3 regions of the Streptomyces durmitorensis genome follow, and region 1 is predicted to be linked to each of the others. Evidence: predicted binding sites of a transcription regulator. Region 1 holds the regulator's gene; each other region holds the start of a gene.
The links. The regulator HrcA, encoded in region 1, represses chaperone genes, less so after heat shock. The targets are predictions, from matches to a motif close to TTNGCACTCNGNNNNNCNGAGTGCNAA.
Positions count from the first base shown of each region.

Region 1 (5,418 bases):
GCGCGCAAGACCCTGGGCGACGACCCGCGCCCGGTCCGGACCGTCTTCGTCGGCGGCGGTACGCCGACGCTCCTCGCCGCTGCCGACCTCGTCCGCATGCTGGGGGCCGTGCGGGAGGAGTTCGGGCTCGCGGACGACGCCGAGATCACCACCGAGGCGAACCCCGACTCCGTCGATCCGGCGTACCTGAGCGAGCTGCGGGCCGGGGGCTTCAACCGCGTCTCCTTCGGGATGCAGAGCGCCAAGCAGCACGTACTGAAGGTGCTCGACCGTACGCACACACCCGGGCGGCCCGAGGCGTGCGTCGCGGAGGCGCGGGCCGCGGGCTTCGACCACGTCAACCTGGACCTCATCTACGGCACGCCGGGCGAGAGCGACGACGACTGGCGGGCCACCCTGGACGCGGCGATCGGCGCCGGGCCCGACCACGTCAGCGCCTACGCGCTGATCGTCGAGGAGGGCACGCAGCTGGCGCGGCGGATCCGGCGCGGCGAGGTGCCGATGACGGACGACGACGTGCACGCGGACCGGTATCTGATCGCGGACGAGGTGCTCGGGGGGGCGGGATTCTCCTGGTACGAGGTGTCCAACTGGGCCACGTCCGAGGCCGGGCGGTGCCTGCACAACGAGCTGTACTGGCGGGGGGCCGACTGGTGGGGGGCCGGGCCGGGGGCCCACAGCCATGTGGGGGGCGTGCGGTGGTGGAACGTCAAGCATCCCGGGGCGTACGCGGGGGCGCTGGGTGCTGGGCGCTCGCCTGGGGCCGGGCGGGAGGTGCTGGCCGCGGAGGATCGGCGGGTGGAGCGGATCCTGCTTGAGCTGCGGCTGCTTGAGGGGTGTCCGTTGAGCTTGCTCCGGCCCGCGGGGCTCGCGGCTTCGCGCCGGGCGTTGGAGGAGGGGCTGCTTGAGGGTGGGCCCTACGAGGAGGGGCGAGCGGTGTTGACACTGCGGGGGCGGTTGCTGGCGGATGCGGTCGTGCGGGACCTGGTGGACTGAGGTTCGGGCGGGCCCTGCGGGACTTTCCCCAACCCCGCCCCTTCCCGAAACTTCCGGCTTCGCCGGGCTCGGGCGCACCGTCATCACCGGCTCCGCCGAGTTCGTCCTCAATCGCCGGACGGGCTGGATATCCCCGGCAGGCCTGGGTGGGCAGCCGCGGGGCAATCGGGTGGGCGGTCTAGGACTCGGGCGCGCCGGACGGGCGACGAGCAACCGCGGGGCAATCGGGTGGGTGGGCGGGAAAGATCCGCCGCGCAGCGGCGGTGTAGCACGGGATCAGGGCCCACGGCCAGTTACGGCGGGCTAGGACTCGGGTGCCGTGACGAAGTCGATCAGTTCCTCCACGCGGCCCAGCAGCGCCGGCTCAAGATCCCGGTAGCTCCGCACCGAGCCCAGGATCCGTTGCCACGCGGCGCCCGTGTTCAGGGGCCAGCCCAGCGCCTCGCAGACGCCCGTCTTCCAGTCCTGGCCCCGTGGGACGCGGGGCCACGCCTCGATGCCCACCGACGACGGCTTCACCGCCTCCCACACGTCGATGTAGGGGTGCCCCACCACCAGCGCCGACGGCGAACTCACCTGCGCCGCGATCCTCGACTCCTTGGAGCCGGGCACCAAGTGGTCCACCAGGACGCCGAGCCGCGCGTCGGGGCCGGGGGAGAAGTCAGCGACGATCGCCGGGAGGTCGTCGATGCCCTCCAGATACTCGACGACCACGCCCTCGATCCGCAGGTCGTCGCCCCACACCCGCTCGACGAGCTCCGCGTCGTGCCGCCCCTCGACGTAGATCCGCCCCGCACGGGCGACCCGGGCCCGCGCCCCCGGCACGGCCACCGAACCAGAGGCGGTTCGTGTGGGACGTACAAGAGGAGACGCTGCCGACGGGCGGACCAGTGTGACCGTCCGGCCCTCCAGGGCGAAGCCCCCGGGAGTCATCGGGAAGACGCGGTGCTTGCCGAAGCGGTCCTCCAGGGTCACCGTCGGACCCTCCGCCGTCTTCTCGCAGCGGATCACCGCCCCGCAGAAGCCGGTGCCGAGCTCCTCCACCACGAGGTCGGCCTCCGCGGCGACCTCCGGCACGGACTTCGGCTTCTTCCACGGCGGGGTGAGGTCTGCGGAGTACTGGCGCATTCGCACGACGATAGGAGAAACGGCGTACGACCGGCTACGACACGCCGAAGCGGGCCGCCAGTGTGGCGCGTTGCGCACGGACAAATGCCGCGTCGACCACCGCTCCGTGCCCCGGCACGTACAACGCGTCCTCCCCGCCCAGGGAGAGGAGCCGGTCGAGCGCCGCCGGCCAGCGCTTCGGGACCGCGTCCGCCCCCGCCTGCGGTTCGTCCGACTCCTCGACCAGGTCGCCGCAGAACACGATCTCCGGAGAGCCGTCCGTGCCGGGGACCAGGACCGCCAGGTCGTGGCCCGAGTGGCCGGGACCGACGTTGGCGAGCAGGACCTGCACCCCGCCGCCCAGGTCGAGCGTCCACTCCCCGCACACCAGGTGGTGCGGGCGGACGAGCAGGTCGGCGGCCTCCGCCGCGGCGTCCGCGGCGACCCCGTGCCGGACGGCCGATGCGCGCAGCTCGTCGCGGCCCTTCGTGAGGAGCGTGTCGATGCCGACCGCGCCGTACACCTCCACGCCCGCGAACGCCGCGGCGCCCAGGACGTGGTCGAAGTGCGGGTGCGTCAGGGCGAGGTGGGTGACCCGGCGGGCACCGCCGAGGATGCCGCGCGCCTGGGTGCGCAGCTGGGCCCCCTCGCGCAGGGTCGCCCCCGCCTCGATCATCAGCGCCGAATCGCCGCCGACGACGAGGCCCGCCGTGCAGTCCCACACCGGCAGCCGCCGCCGCCCCACATGCGGCGCGAGCCGCTCCCACCCCGCCTCGTCCCAAGCCAGTGCCACGTCCATACGCCGACGCTAGCCCCGCACGGGCGGCTTGGCAGCCGCTGCCCCACCCCTCGGACCGACACAGGTGGTCCGGCCCTTGCCGGGGTCGTACCTCGCGGCCGTACACTGGGCCCGGTGAAGGCTGGCACTCGCCCCAGGTGAGTGCCAGGCGAGACATCAGGGCAGGCAGGATTCAGGGCAAAAGGTGAAGCAAAAGGTGGAGGTGTGCGCGGATGCTCAATGAACGCAGGCTCGAGGTGCTGCGCGCCATCGTCCACGACTATGTCGGCACCGAGGAGCCCGTCGGCTCCAAGGCGCTCACCGAGCGGCACAGCCTCGGGGTCTCACCGGCCACGGTCCGCAACGACATGGCGGCACTGGAGGAGGAAGGGTTCATCGCCCAGCCTCATACGAGTGCGGGGCGCATCCCGACGGACAAGGGGTACCGCCTCTTCGTCGACCGGCTCGCGGGCGTCAAGCCGATGGCGGCGCCGGAGCGCAGGGCCATCCAGAACTTCCTCGACGGCGCCGTGGACCTCGACGACGTCGTGGCGCGCACGGTGCGGCTGCTCGCGCAGCTGACCCGGCAGGTCGCGGTCGTGCAGTATCCGTCCCTCACGCGGTCGACGGTGCGGCACGTGGAGCTGCTCTCCCTTGCTCCGGCCCGCCTGATGCTCGTCCTGATCACGGACACGGGCCGGGTCGAGCAGCGCATGATCGACTGCCCCGCCCCGTTCGGCGAGACCTCGCTGGCGGACCTGCGGGCGCGGCTCAACAGCCGGGTCGCGGGCCGCCGCTTCGCGGACGTGCCGCAGCTGGTGCAGGACATGACGGAGTCCTTCGACGCGGAGGACCGGGGCACGGTGGCGACGGTGCTCTCCACCCTCCTCGAAACCCTCGTCGAGGAGACCGAAGAGCGGCTGATGATCGGCGGAACGGCCAATCTCACCCGCTTCGGACATGACTTTCCCCTCACCATCAGGCCCGTCCTGGAGGCTCTTGAGGAGCAGGTCGTCCTGCTCAAGTTGCTTGGCGAGGCCACAGATTCGGGCATGACCGTACGGATCGGTCACGAGAACGCCCATGAGGGACTCAGCTCCACGTCCGTGGTCTCCGTCGGCTACGGTTCGGGCAGCGAGGCAGTAGCCAAACTCGGCGTGGTCGGCCCGACCCGCATGGACTATCCGGGAACGATGGGAGCAGTACGCGCAGTGGCACGTTACGTCGGACAGATCCTGGCGGAGTCGTAAGTGGCCACGGACTACTACGCCGTACTAGGCGTGCGCCGCGACGCTTCCCAGGACGAAATCAAGAAGGCCTTCCGAAGGCTGGCCCGTGAGCTTCACCCGGACGTGAATCCGGACCCGAAGACTCAGGAGCGCTTCAAGGAGATCAACGCCGCGTACGAGGTGTTGTCCGACCCGCAGAAGAAGCAGGTCTACGACCTCGGCGGCGACCCGCTGTCCCAGGCGGGCGGCGGCGGTGCGGGCGGTTTCGGGGCCGGTGGCTTCGGCAACTTCTCGGACATCATGGACGCGTTCTTCGGGACGGCGTCGCAGCGTGGCCCCCGGTCGCGCACGCGCCGTGGCCAGGACGCCATGATCCGGCTCGAGATCGACCTGGACGAGGCGGCCTTCGGGACCACCAAGGACATCCAGGTCGACACGGCGGTCGTCTGTACGACCTGCAGCGGTGAAGGTGCCGCCCCGGGGACATCCGCTCAAACGTGTGACATGTGCCGCGGTCGCGGCGAGGTGTCGCAGGTCACGCGGTCCTTCCTCGGCCAGGTCATGACCTCCCGGCCGTGCCCGCAGTGCCAGGGCTTCGGCACGGTCGTGCCCACCCCGTGCCCCGAGTGCGCCGGCGACGGCCGCATCCGGTCGCGGCGGACGCTCACCGTGAAGATCCCCGCCGGTGTCGACAACGGCACGCGGATCCAGCTCGCGGGCGAGGGCGAGGTCGGCCCCGGCGGCGGCCCCGCCGGCGACCTGTACGTGGAGATCCACGAGCTGCCGCACGCCGTGTTCCAGCGGCGCGGGGACGATCTGCACTGCACGGTCACCATCCCGATGACGGCCGCGGCGCTGGGCACCAAGGTGCCCCTTGAGACGCTGGACGGCCTGGAGGAGGTCGACATCCGGCCCGGCACGCAGTCGGGACAGTCGGTGCCGCTGCACGGCAGGGGCATCACGCACCTGCGGGGCGGCGGGCGAGGCGACCTCATCGTGCACGTCGAGGTCCTCACGCCGAGCAAGCTGGACGCGGAGCAGGAGCGGGTCCTGCGGGAGCTGGCGCAGCTGCGCGGCGAGGAGCGGCCCACGGGGCAGTTCCAGCCGGGGCAGCAGGGTCTGTTCTCGCGCCTCAAGGATGCGTTCAACGGGCGGTAGCGCCTTGAGCAGTGGCTTGGTGCCCCCGGCAGCGGATACGCGCTGCCGGGGGCACTTTGCCGTCTTCGTCCGCGGGCTGTCTCTGGTTGCTCGCGCCGTTCCCCGCGCCCCTTACGGGGCCCTCGTGGGGCGCGATTCGGTCGGTCGCAA
Region 1 is NZ_CP097289.1:6,283,959-6,289,376, forward strand. Features, by position in the region: gene hemW (radical SAM family heme chaperone HemW) at 1-996, shown strand, start outside; gene M4V62_RS28010 (DUF3097 domain-containing protein) at 1,300-2,124, opposite strand; gene M4V62_RS28015 (MBL fold metallo-hydrolase) at 2,159-2,902, opposite strand; gene hrcA (heat-inducible transcriptional repressor HrcA) at 3,115-4,131, shown strand; gene dnaJ (molecular chaperone DnaJ) at 4,132-5,268, shown strand.

Region 2 (5,418 bases), 1.1 Mb from region 1:
CGCCCTTGCGAAGATGGAGCACGACGGCGACGAGCACGAGACGACGCTGTACTTCTCCTACGACAGCCCGCACCGGGGCGCCTGGATCCCCCTCGCGCTCCAGGCCTTCGCGCACTACATCCGGCGCCTGAACGACTCGTTCTCGACGCAGATGAACAGCACGGCGGCGCGGCAGCTGCTGTGGCAGCACATCGCGGAGTGGGACGACACCCCGGAGACCGACAAGGAGCGCACCGAGTTCCTCGCGGAGCTGGAGCGGGTCGGCAGCTGGCCGCGGCACCCGCACAAGATCGGCGTGGCCAACGGCGTGCGCACCGGCGAGAGCAACGGCGTCCCGGCGGGTGAGCGGGCCTTCCGCGGCAAGGGCCTGGCCATCACGGGCACCAACCTCTACACCCAGTCCGCCGGGGTGGACCAACTGATCGCCCAGCTACGGGTGGTGACCCTGCGCAAGCCGAAGATCCACACCTCGGCCCTGCCCGAGATCGACGGCGCACCCGGCGGCACCCTGGAGGGCTTCGGCATCCTGGCCGACGAGCTCGACAAGATCCCGGCGCTCATCGGCCTCGGCTCGGAGGCGGAGATCCGCGAGCACTGCTTCGTCCCGTCGGTCAGCGCCATCGCCCTGCGCGAGATCGACGACCACAGCAAGCTGTACGACCCGGTCGCGGACTCCGAGGACAGCGAACTGGACGAGTACCTCTGCGCCTCCCAGAACGAGGGCCACACCCTGGTCACGGAAGAACTCTGCACCTGGATCCTGGACCGCCTGCCGTAGCCCGCACCGCTCCCGGCTCCCGGAAAACGCCCGAGGGCGGCACCCCTTCGTGAGAAGGAGTGCCGCCCTCGGTTCGCGTGGAGCGATGAACCGCTGATCAGCCAGAGGCGGATCAGAAGTCCATGTCACCGCCCGGCATGCCGCCGCCGGCCGGGGCAGCGCCCGCCTTCTCCGGCTTGTCGGCGATGACGGCCTCGGTGGTGAGGAACAGTGCGGCGATGGACGCGGCGTTCTGCAGGGCAGAGCGCGTGACCTTCGCCGGGTCGAGGATGCCCTCGGCGATCATGTCGACGTACTCACCGGTCGCGGCGTTCAGGCCGTGGCCGATGGGAAGGTTGCGGACCTTCTCGACGATGACGCCACCCTCAAGGCCGGCGTTGACCGCGATCTGCTTCAGCGGGGCCTCCAGGGCCAGCTTCACAGCGGCGGCACCCGTGGCCTCGTCGCCCTCGAGCTCAAGCTTCTCGAAGACAGCGGCGGCCTGGATGAGGGCCACGCCACCACCGGCGACGATGCCCTCTTCGACGGCGGCCTTCGCGTTGCGAACGGCGTCCTCGATGCGGTGCTTGCGCTCCTTGAGCTCGACCTCGGTCGCGGCACCGGCCTTGATGACCGCAACACCGCCGGCGAGCTTCGCCAGGCGCTCCTGCAGCTTCTCGCGGTCGTAGTCGCTGTCCGAGTTCTCGATCTCGGCGCGGATCTGGTTGACGCGACCCTGGACCTGGTCGCTCTCACCGGAGCCGTCGACGATCGTGGTCTCGTCCTTGGTGATGACGACCTTGCGGGCGCGGCCCAGGAGGTCGAGGCCCGCGTTCTCCAGCTTGAGGCCGACTTCCTCGGAGATGACGGTGCCACCGGTGAGGATGGCGATGTCGCCGAGCATGGCCTTGCGGCGGTCACCGAAGCCCGGGGCCTTGACGGCGACGGACTTGAAGGTGCCACGGATCTTGTTGACGACCAGGGTCGACAGGGCCTCGCCCTCGACGTCCTCGGCGATGATCAGCAGCGGCTTGCCGGACTGCATGACCTTCTCGAGGAGCGGAAGGAGGTCCTTCACGTTCGAGATCTTCGAGTTGACGATCAGGATGTACGGGTCGTCGAGCGACGCCTCCATACGCTCCATGTCGGTGGCGAAGTACGCCGAGATGTAGCCCTTGTCGAAGCGCATGCCCTCGGTGAGCTCAAGCTCAAGACCGAAGGTCTGCGACTCCTCGACGGTGATGACGCCTTCCTTGCCGACCTTGTCCATCGCCTCGGCGATGAGCTCGCCGATCTGGGTGTCGGCGGCGGAGATGGAGGCGGTCGAAGCGATCTGCTCCTTGGTCTCCACGTCCTTGGCCTGCTCGAGCAGGGCGCCCGAGACGGCCTCGACGGCCTTCTCGATGCCACGCTTGAGGGCCATCGGGTTGGCACCGGCGGCTACGTTGCGCAGGCCCTCGCGGACCAGCGCCTGCGCCAGGACGGTCGCGGTCGTCGTGCCGTCACCGGCGACGTCGTCCGTCTTCTTCGCGACCTCCTTGACCAGCTCGGCGCCGATCTTCTCGTACGGGTCCTCGAGCTCGATCTCCTTGGCGATGGAAACACCATCGTTGGTGATCGTGGGGGCACCCCACTTCTTCTCGAGGACGACGTTGCGACCCTTGGGGCCCAGGGTCACCTTGACGGCGTCGGCGAGCTGGTTCATGCCGCGCTCGAGGCCGCGCCGTGCCTCCTCGTCGAACGCGATGATCTTGGCCATGTGAAGTGGTCCTCCCGGACAGGGGTGGCATGCTTCCGGATCGCGCCAGCGCCCGCGACGGACGGCCTGCAAGCCTTGTGGTTCCTTGCCCCACCCGGCCTGCGGGCCTCACCGACCCGATCCAAGTTCTGTCACTCTCACTCGGAGAGTGCTAAGCCCAATGATTAGCACTCGACCCCTGCGAGTGCAAGCGCCTCTCACGGATCCCAGACGTACGAGGGGCCCGCACCCCCTGTGGGGATACGGGCCCTTCGTCACTCGCTAAGTCGCTGGCCGATCGCGCCGAGATCAGACGGCGAGCTTGACCATGTCCGCCTGCGGACCCTTCTGGCCCTGCGAGATCTCGAACTCAACTCGCTGACCTTCTTCAAGGGTGCGGTAGCCGTCCATCTGAATCGCGCTGTAGTGGACGAAAACATCCGCACCACCGTCGACCGCGATGAAGCCGTACCCCTTCTCCGCGTTGAACCACTTGACGGTGCCCTGAGCCATGCCTAACTCCCCTATTACTGGCCCTTGCACGGACCCGCACTTCGCGGACCCGGGTCAGACCTCACCCCCCCAATGGGTTGTGGAGGCGTGCGCCGGAACGCGTCGACCGCGGCTGAATGTATCTGTCCAACTGCCCTCTGCAACAGGTCAATCGGACGAGAATTCTGGGCACGCCTGATCGGAAATATGCGGAGGATTTACCGGAGTTCAGGGCAAGTCGGGCCAGACAAATGCCACGAGAAGGGCAAATGGGCAGTGCACTTTGGCTACTTCTTGTCGCCCTCGGGGCGACTTCGTATATGCGCTCGGCACAAACGGGGAAGCTCGCTTCCCAACTGTACCGCGCTCAACCACATGGAATTGCCCCCTCCGCTTCTCTCGCGGAGGGGGCAATGAAGATTACGCAGGGTGTTTCTTTAAAGGATCAACCACCGGCGACGGCGGGAATGATCGAGACCCCCGCGCCGTCCGGCGTCGCGGTCTGAAGGCCCTGCTCGAAACGGACGTCGTCGTCGTTCACGTACACGTTCACGAAGCGCCGCAGCTTGCCCTGGTCGTCCAGGACACGGGCCGCGATACCGGCGTGCTTGGCCTCCAGGTCGGCGATGACCTCGGAGAGGGTCGCCCCCTCTGCGGCGACCTCGGACTGACCGCCGGTGTAGGTGCGAAGAATGGTGGGGATGCGAACCTTGACGCTCATTGATTTCACCTCGGGGTGTGTGGGGCCCCTTCAGGGGCGCGGGGAACTGCGCGAGGACGGACCACGACCGCCGTCGACGACGGCGGTCAGGCCCTACGGCGGCTAGTCGGCGAGCCCGGCGGCGCGGAACGCGTCAAGGCTGGGCCGGATGGTAGCGGTGGCCTGCGAAGTCTCAGCGACAGCGTCAAGCGTTTTGAGGCCATCACCGGTGTTCAGGACCACCGTGGTCAGGGAGGGATCGATGAGGCCCGCCTCGATCAGCTTCTTCGTGACGCCGACCGTCACACCACCGGCGGTCTCCGCGAAGATCCCCTCGGTCCGGGCGAGCAGCTTGATCGCATCGACGACCTGCTCGTCGTTCACGTCCTCCACCGCACCGCCCGTGCGACGCGCGATGTCCAGGACGTACGGCCCGTCGGCGGGGTTGCCGATGGCGAGCGACTTGGCGATGGTGTCCGGCTTCTGCGGCCGGACGACGTCGTGCCCGGCCTTGAAGGCGGTCGACACCGGCGAGCAGCCCTCGGCCTGCGCGCCGAAGATCTTGTACGGCTTGTCCTCGACGAGGCCGAGCGCGATGAGCTCCTTGAGCCCCTTGTCGATCTTCGTGAGCTGCGAGCCCGAGGCGATCGGGATCACCAGCTGGTCGGGAAGGACCCACCCCAGCTGCTCGCAGATCTCGTACGCGAGGGTCTTGGAGCCCTCGCCGTAGTACGGCCGCAGGTTCACGTTCACGAAGCCCCAGCCCTCGCCCAGCGGGTCGCCGATGAGCTCGGAGCAGAAGCGGTTCACGTCGTCGTAGTTGCCCTCGATGCCGACGAGCTCGCCGCCGTAGACCGCGGCCATGACGACCTTGCCCTGCTCCAGGTCGTGCGGGATGAACACGCAGGAGCGGAAGCCGGCGCGTGCCGCGGCGGCACCGACGGCGCCGGCGAGGTTGCCGGTGGAGGAGCAGGAGAGGGTGGTGAAGCCGAACGCGCGCGCCGCCTCGATGGCCTGCGCCACGACACGGTCCTTGAACGAGTGCGTCGGGTTGCCGGAGTCGTCCTTGACGAACAACTTGCCCTGCTCGACGCCGAGTTCACGCGCGAGGTTGTCGGCCTTGACGAGCTTGGTCCAGCCGGGGTTGATGTTCGGCTTGGACGCCACGTCCGCGGGGACGGGCAGCAGAGGCGCGTAGCGCCAGATGTTGTCGGGGCCGGACTCGATCTGCTTCCGGAGCGCCTCGGGGTCACCGGTCGGCAGGTCGTACGCGACTTCGAGCGGGCCGAAACAGGCCTCGCAGGCGAAGATCGGGCCGAGCGCGTACAGCTCGCCGCACTCGCGGCAGGAAAGGCCCGATGCGGGGCCGAGGTCCACAGAACCCGTGGTGGAGGGGGTGTTTTCGAACGTTCCGACAGTCTGCGCAGCCATGGAGGCGAGGCCCTTTCTCCTCATCTTCCCCGTGACGCATCTCGTCACGAGACGGAATTGGCACCTTCCCCACCGAGACCTCGCGTGCGCGGTCGGCGGGATGGTTGCCGGGGCTTCAACGGGCCGTATCCCTCTGCCCCTCTGGATGAGCGGTATGGCGCCGGGGCTTTGGGGGCCCAGGGCATTTGTTACGCGTCGACCCCCGACATGCGATGGTCATCCGCGTTGTTCAAGACTGTAACCGACGGCCTGGACCCTTGAGATAGTCGTCCGAACCGCGAGATGGATCACATGTAGGCC
Region 2 is NZ_CP097289.1:5,218,319-5,223,736, reverse strand. Features, by position in the region: gene M4V62_RS23505 (esterase/lipase family protein) at 1-778, shown strand, start outside; gene groL (chaperonin GroEL) at 891-2,516, opposite strand; gene M4V62_RS23495 (cold-shock protein) at 2,805-3,008, opposite strand; gene M4V62_RS23490 (MoaD/ThiS family protein) at 3,433-3,708, opposite strand; gene thrC (threonine synthase) at 3,811-5,118, opposite strand; SAM riboswitch class I at 5,136-5,270, opposite strand.
Region 2: the regulator HrcA is predicted to act here: its motif matches at 2,645-2,671, upstream of groL (chaperonin GroEL).

Region 3 (5,418 bases), 2.2 Mb from region 1:
GTCCGGCTCGTACAGATAGCGTCCGACGGGTCGCACCGCCGGGTCGGGGAGCATCTCGGCGAGGGAGGACGCGACCGAGACTCCCGAGGGCAGCAGCGTCGCGCGGTGCGAGGACGGGGTGTCCGTGCCGAACCACAGCACGGCCTCCTTCACGTCCCCGCCGTCCGAGATCCACTCCGCAGCGGCCTCGGCGGGAACCGCCTCGTGCGGAATGCCGGGAGCGATCTTCAGCGCCGCGTGCGGGGCCTTGCGGGCGGCCTCGACGGCCCAGGAGAGGGGCGGGGAGTAGGCCTCGGGGTCGAAGATGCGGCCCCGCCCGCCACGCCGCGCCGGGTCCACGAAGACCGCGTCGTGGGCGGCCGTGTCGACCTCGGTGACATCGGCCTCGCGCACCTCGATGAGGCCGTCGAGCCCAAGCGCCTCCGCGTTCGCGCGCGCCACCGCGCAGGTCAGCGGGTCACGGTCCACGGCGAGGACGGCGATCCCAGCGCGCGCGAGGGCGATCGCGTCACCGCCGATGCCGCAGCAGAGATCGGCCACGCTCCGTACGCCGAGGGACCTGAAGCTCTCGGCGCGGTGCACGGCCACGCTCGTGCGGGTCGCCTGCTCGACACCGTTCGGCGTGAAGAACATCCGCCCCGCGTCCTGCGCGCCGAACTTCGCCACCGCCCGCCGCCGCAGCCGCGCCTGCGCGAGCACCGCCGTGACCAGCTCCGCCGGGTGCTCGCGGCGCAGTCGGGTGGCGACGGCCAGCTCCCGGGCCGGATCGGCTTCGCGCACCTCGTCGAGATCGAGCAGGGCCCGGCCTTCGGCGGTGAGCAGCGCGGAGAAGGAGGTCAGGGCGGTCGAGTCGCGGTCGAGGTCGTTCACCCGGCCCATTGTGGGCCAGTCGGTGGATGGTGCGCGCCCGGCGGCGGTGTCGGCCCGTCAGCAGGGCTTTGAGCTGCAAAGATCCGGCGCCATGCAACTAGTACGACAAAACGACAAATTCAGGGCGAGACGGAAGGCGCGGAGGCCTGTCCCGGCCCGGGTCCCGGCCCGGGTCAGGGGCCGGGTACGGGCCGGGGCGGCCGTGCTCACCGTCGCCGCGATCGCCTCCGGCTGTGCGTCGGGCGCCGACGGCGGGGCGAATCCCGCCCCCGGTCAGCAGCGCCTGGACGCGCCGCCCGCCCGCGCCCTCGACTCCTACGCCCAGAAACTCCGCGTCGCCCAGGTCGCCCGCGCCGCCGCCGCGAAGCGCTGGGGCCTGGCGAAGACCCCGCTGACCGCGCCGGCCGCCCCGGCCGTGAAGCCGAAGATCACCACCCGCAAGGGATTCGAGGTCAAGGGGCAGGCGGGGCTGCCGCCCGTCTTCACGACCATCCCGACCAAGAAGAAGATCGTCTTCCTGACCATCGACGACGGCGCCGAGAAGGACCCGGCGCTGCTCAAGATGATGAGCGACCTGAAGATCCCGTACACCGCGTTCCTCAGCGACTACCTGGTCAAGGAGGACTACGGCTACTTCAAGAAGATGCAGTCCCGCGGGGTCGCGCTGAACAACCACACCCTCAACCACCGCTACCTGCCGGGGCTTTCGTACGAGGGTCAGCGCCGCGAGATCTGCGGCATGCAAAACGTCATCCACAAGCGCTACGGCAAGCGGCCCGAGCTCTTCCGCCCGCCGTACGGCAACTACAACGTGGATTCGCTGCGCGCCGCCAAGTCCTGCGGCATCAAGGCGGTCCCGCTGTGGGCCTCCGAGGCCTTCCCCCACCGCATGGACTGGCGCGAGTGGGACAAGGACCTGCACCCCGGCGACATCATCCTCACGCACTTCCGGGGGCGCGAGGACTGGAAGGGCACGATGCCGGACATGGTCCGCAAGGTCATGAAGACCGTCACCGACAAGGGGTACGCGGTGGCCAGGCTGGAGGACTACCTGTGACGGGGCGGGCGCGGGCGCACCGCTACTTCGCCGCGGCCCTCGCGGCGGGCGTGCTCGCGCCCGCGCTGCTCACGGGGTGCGCGCAGTCGGTGGACCCGATCGAGCGGTTGGGGAGGAAGGCGGCGGAAAAGGTCCCGAAGCGAAAGCCGATGGACGACCGCTGTGGGCAGGCGTTCCGCACGGCGGAACGGGTGGGCACAGCCCCACCTGCAGGGCCACCAAAAACAGGGCAGATCCCAGCTTCGGGCAAGGAACTCCCTGACCATGAGAAGCGTTGCCCGGACACGGGCGAGACCCCGCCCGCACCGCGGGATGACGCCTCGCCCCGCTGAGCCAGCCGCCAGGCGAATTAGCAGTCCGCTTGACCGAGTGCTAATCGTCGTCCTAGTCTCGGCCTTGGCACTCACCACTGGAGAGTGCCAACAGCGACGGGCAGGTCCGGCACCCGCGACGACGGATCCACCTGGTCGCCACCCCAGACTGTTAACCCCGTAGATCTCCGAAGGGGGAGACCGGATCGTGACGACCGCCAGCTCCAAGGTTGCCATTAAGCCGCTCGAGGACCGCATTGTGGTCCAGCCGCTCGACGCCGAGCAGACCACGGCCTCCGGCCTGGTCATTCCGGACACCGCGAAGGAGAAGCCCCAGGAGGGTGCTGTCCTCGCCGTGGGCCCGGGGCGCTTCGAGAACGGCGAGCGCCTGCCGCTCGACGTCAAGGTCGGCGACGTCGTTCTGTACAGCAAGTACGGCGGCACCGAGGTGAAGTACAACGGCGACGAGTACCTCGTCCTCTCGGCTCGCGACGTGCTCGCGATCGTCGAGAAGTAATTCACCTGCTTCACCAGATTTACTTTTTTGAGCTGCGCCCCTGGTCACCCCGCTGATTGCCGGGCGGCGAGGGGCGCAGCTCGTTAAACCCGAGTTTCGAGAGGGCTGAACCGCTCCCATGGCGAAGATCCTGAAGTTCGACGAGGACGCCCGTCGCGCCCTCGAGCGCGGCGTCAACAAGCTTGCCGACACGGTCAAGGTGACGATCGGCCCCCGCGGCCGCAACGTCGTCATCGACAAGAAGTTCGGCGCACCCACCATCACCAACGACGGCGTCACCATCGCCCGTGAGGTCGAGGTCGAGGACCCGTACGAGAACCTCGGCGCGCAGCTCGTCAAGGAGGTGGCGACCAAGACCAACGACATCGCGGGTGACGGCACCACCACCGCGACGGTCCTCGCCCAGGCCCTGGTCAAGGAAGGCCTGCGCAACGTAGCCGCCGGCGCCTCCCCGGCCGCCCTGAAGAAGGGCATCGACGCCGCGGTCAAGGCCGTGTCCGACGAGCTCCTCTCGACCGCGCGCCCGATCGACGACAAGGCCGACATCGCGGCCGTCGCCGGTCTGTCCGCCCAGGACCCGCAGGTCGGCGAGCTCATCGCCGAGGCGATGGACAAGGTCGGCAAGGACGGTGTCATCACCGTCGAGGAGTCCAACACCTTCGGCCTGGAGCTCGACTTCACCGAGGGCATGGCCTTCGACAAGGGCTACCTGTCCCCGTACATGGTGTCCGACCAGGAGCGTATGGAGGCCGTCCTCGACGACCCGTACATCCTGATCCACCAGGGCAAGATCTCCTCCATCCAGGACCTCCTGCCGCTGCTCGAGAAGGTCATCCAGACCAACGCTTCGAAGCCGCTCCTGATCATCGCCGAGGACGTCGAGGGCGAGGCCCTGTCGACCCTGGTCGTGAACAAGATCCGTGGCACCTTCAACGCCGTCGCGGTGAAGGCCCCCGGCTTCGGCGACCGCCGCAAGGCCATGCTCGGTGACCTCGCCACCCTCACCGGCGGCACCGTCATCGCCGAAGAGGTCGGCCTCAAGCTCGACCAGGTCGGCCTGGACGTGCTCGGCACCGCGCGCCGCGTGACCGTCACCAAGGACGACACCACTGTCGTCGACGGCGGCGGCGACGCCTCCGAGGTCGCGGGCCGCGTCAACCAGATCAAGGCCGAGATCGAGTCCACGGACTCGGACTGGGACCGCGAGAAGCTGCAGGAGCGCCTGGCGAAGCTCGCCGGTGGTGTCTGCGTGATCAAGGTCGGCGCCGCGACCGAGGTCGAGCTCAAGGAGAAGAAGCACCGTCTGGAGGACGCCATCTCCGCGACCCGCGCCGCGGTCGAGGAGGGCATCGTCTCCGGTGGTGGCTCCGCTCTGGTGCACGCCGTCAAGGTGCTCGAGGGCAACCTCGGCAAGGAGGGCGACGAGGCCACCGGTGTCGCCGTCGTCCGCCGCGCCGCCGTCGAGCCGCTGCGCTGGATCGCCGAGAACGCCGGCCTCGAGGGCTACGTCATCACCTCGAAGGTCGCCGAGCTCGACAAGGGCTTCGGCTTCAACGCCGCGACCGGCGAGTACGGCGACCTGGTCAAGGCCGGTGTCATCGACCCGGTCAAGGTGACGCGCTCTGCGCTCGAGAACGCCGCCTCTATCGCTTCGCTGCTGCTGACGACTGAGACCCTGGTCGTCGAGAAGCCGGCCGACGACGAGGGCGACGCCGCGGGCCACGGCCACGGTCACTCCCACTGACCCGCTGCCGCTGAGCTGAACCGAGGCCCGGTGCCCCCGCTTGGGGGCGCCGGGCCTCGGCGTTTTCGGATGCGCGTCTGCCGGGTTGTGCGCCGTTGCCGACCGCGGGTCGTGGTCCGTCCTCGCGCAGTTCCCCGCGCCCCTTGCGGGGCGCTCCCTGCGGGGCGTATCTCTCTACTGCGGGCCGTACTTCCTGCCCGTCCTGGACGTCACCCCGCCAAGCAGCGCCCTCGGCGTCACCTTCACCACGCCCATCAGGGCCTTGTACCTGGGGTCCGGGACGGAGAGGGTCTTGCCCCGCGCCAAGTCGGACAGCCCCGCCGCGACCAGCTTGTCCGCGTCGAGCCACATCCACTTGGGGATGTTGGACGTCCCCATCCCGGCGCGCTCGTGGAACTCGGTCCGTACGAATCCGGGGCACAGGGCCATCAGCCGCACCCCGGAGCCGGCCAGATCCTTCGCCGCGCCCTGCGTGAACTGCACGACCCACGCCTTCGACGCCCCGTACGTCCCGCGCGGCACGAACGCCGCCACCGATGCGACGTTCACGACGCCACCGCGGCCCCGCTCCCGCATCGACTCCGTCGCCGCCGACGTCAGCCGGAGCACCGCCTCGCAGTGCACCTTCAGCATCGTCAACTCGTCCTCGATCGACACCTCCAGGTACTGGCCCTTGTTGCCGAACCCGGCGTTGTTCACCAGGAGGTCGACCGCGTTCCTGCGGTCCGCGAGGCGCTTCTCGACGGCGGCGATACCGTCGTCGGTCGCGAGGTCCGCGGTGAGGACCTCCGCCTCGATGCCGTGCCGGTCGTGCAGTTCGGTCGCCTGTTCCCGCAGTCGCTCGGTGTTCCGTGCCACCAGGACCAGGTTGTGGCCGTCACCGGCGAGCCGCCGGGCGAAGGCCGCGCCGATACCGGCG
Region 3 is NZ_CP097289.1:4,072,941-4,078,358, reverse strand. Features, by position in the region: gene M4V62_RS18085 (THUMP-like domain-containing protein) at 1-879, opposite strand, end outside; gene M4V62_RS18080 (polysaccharide deacetylase family protein) at 962-1,927, shown strand; gene groES (co-chaperone GroES) at 2,447-2,755, shown strand; gene groL (chaperonin GroEL) at 2,874-4,499, shown strand; gene M4V62_RS18065 (SDR family NAD(P)-dependent oxidoreductase) at 4,674-5,418, opposite strand, start outside.
Region 3: the regulator HrcA is predicted to act here: its motif matches at 2,277-2,303, upstream of groES (co-chaperone GroES).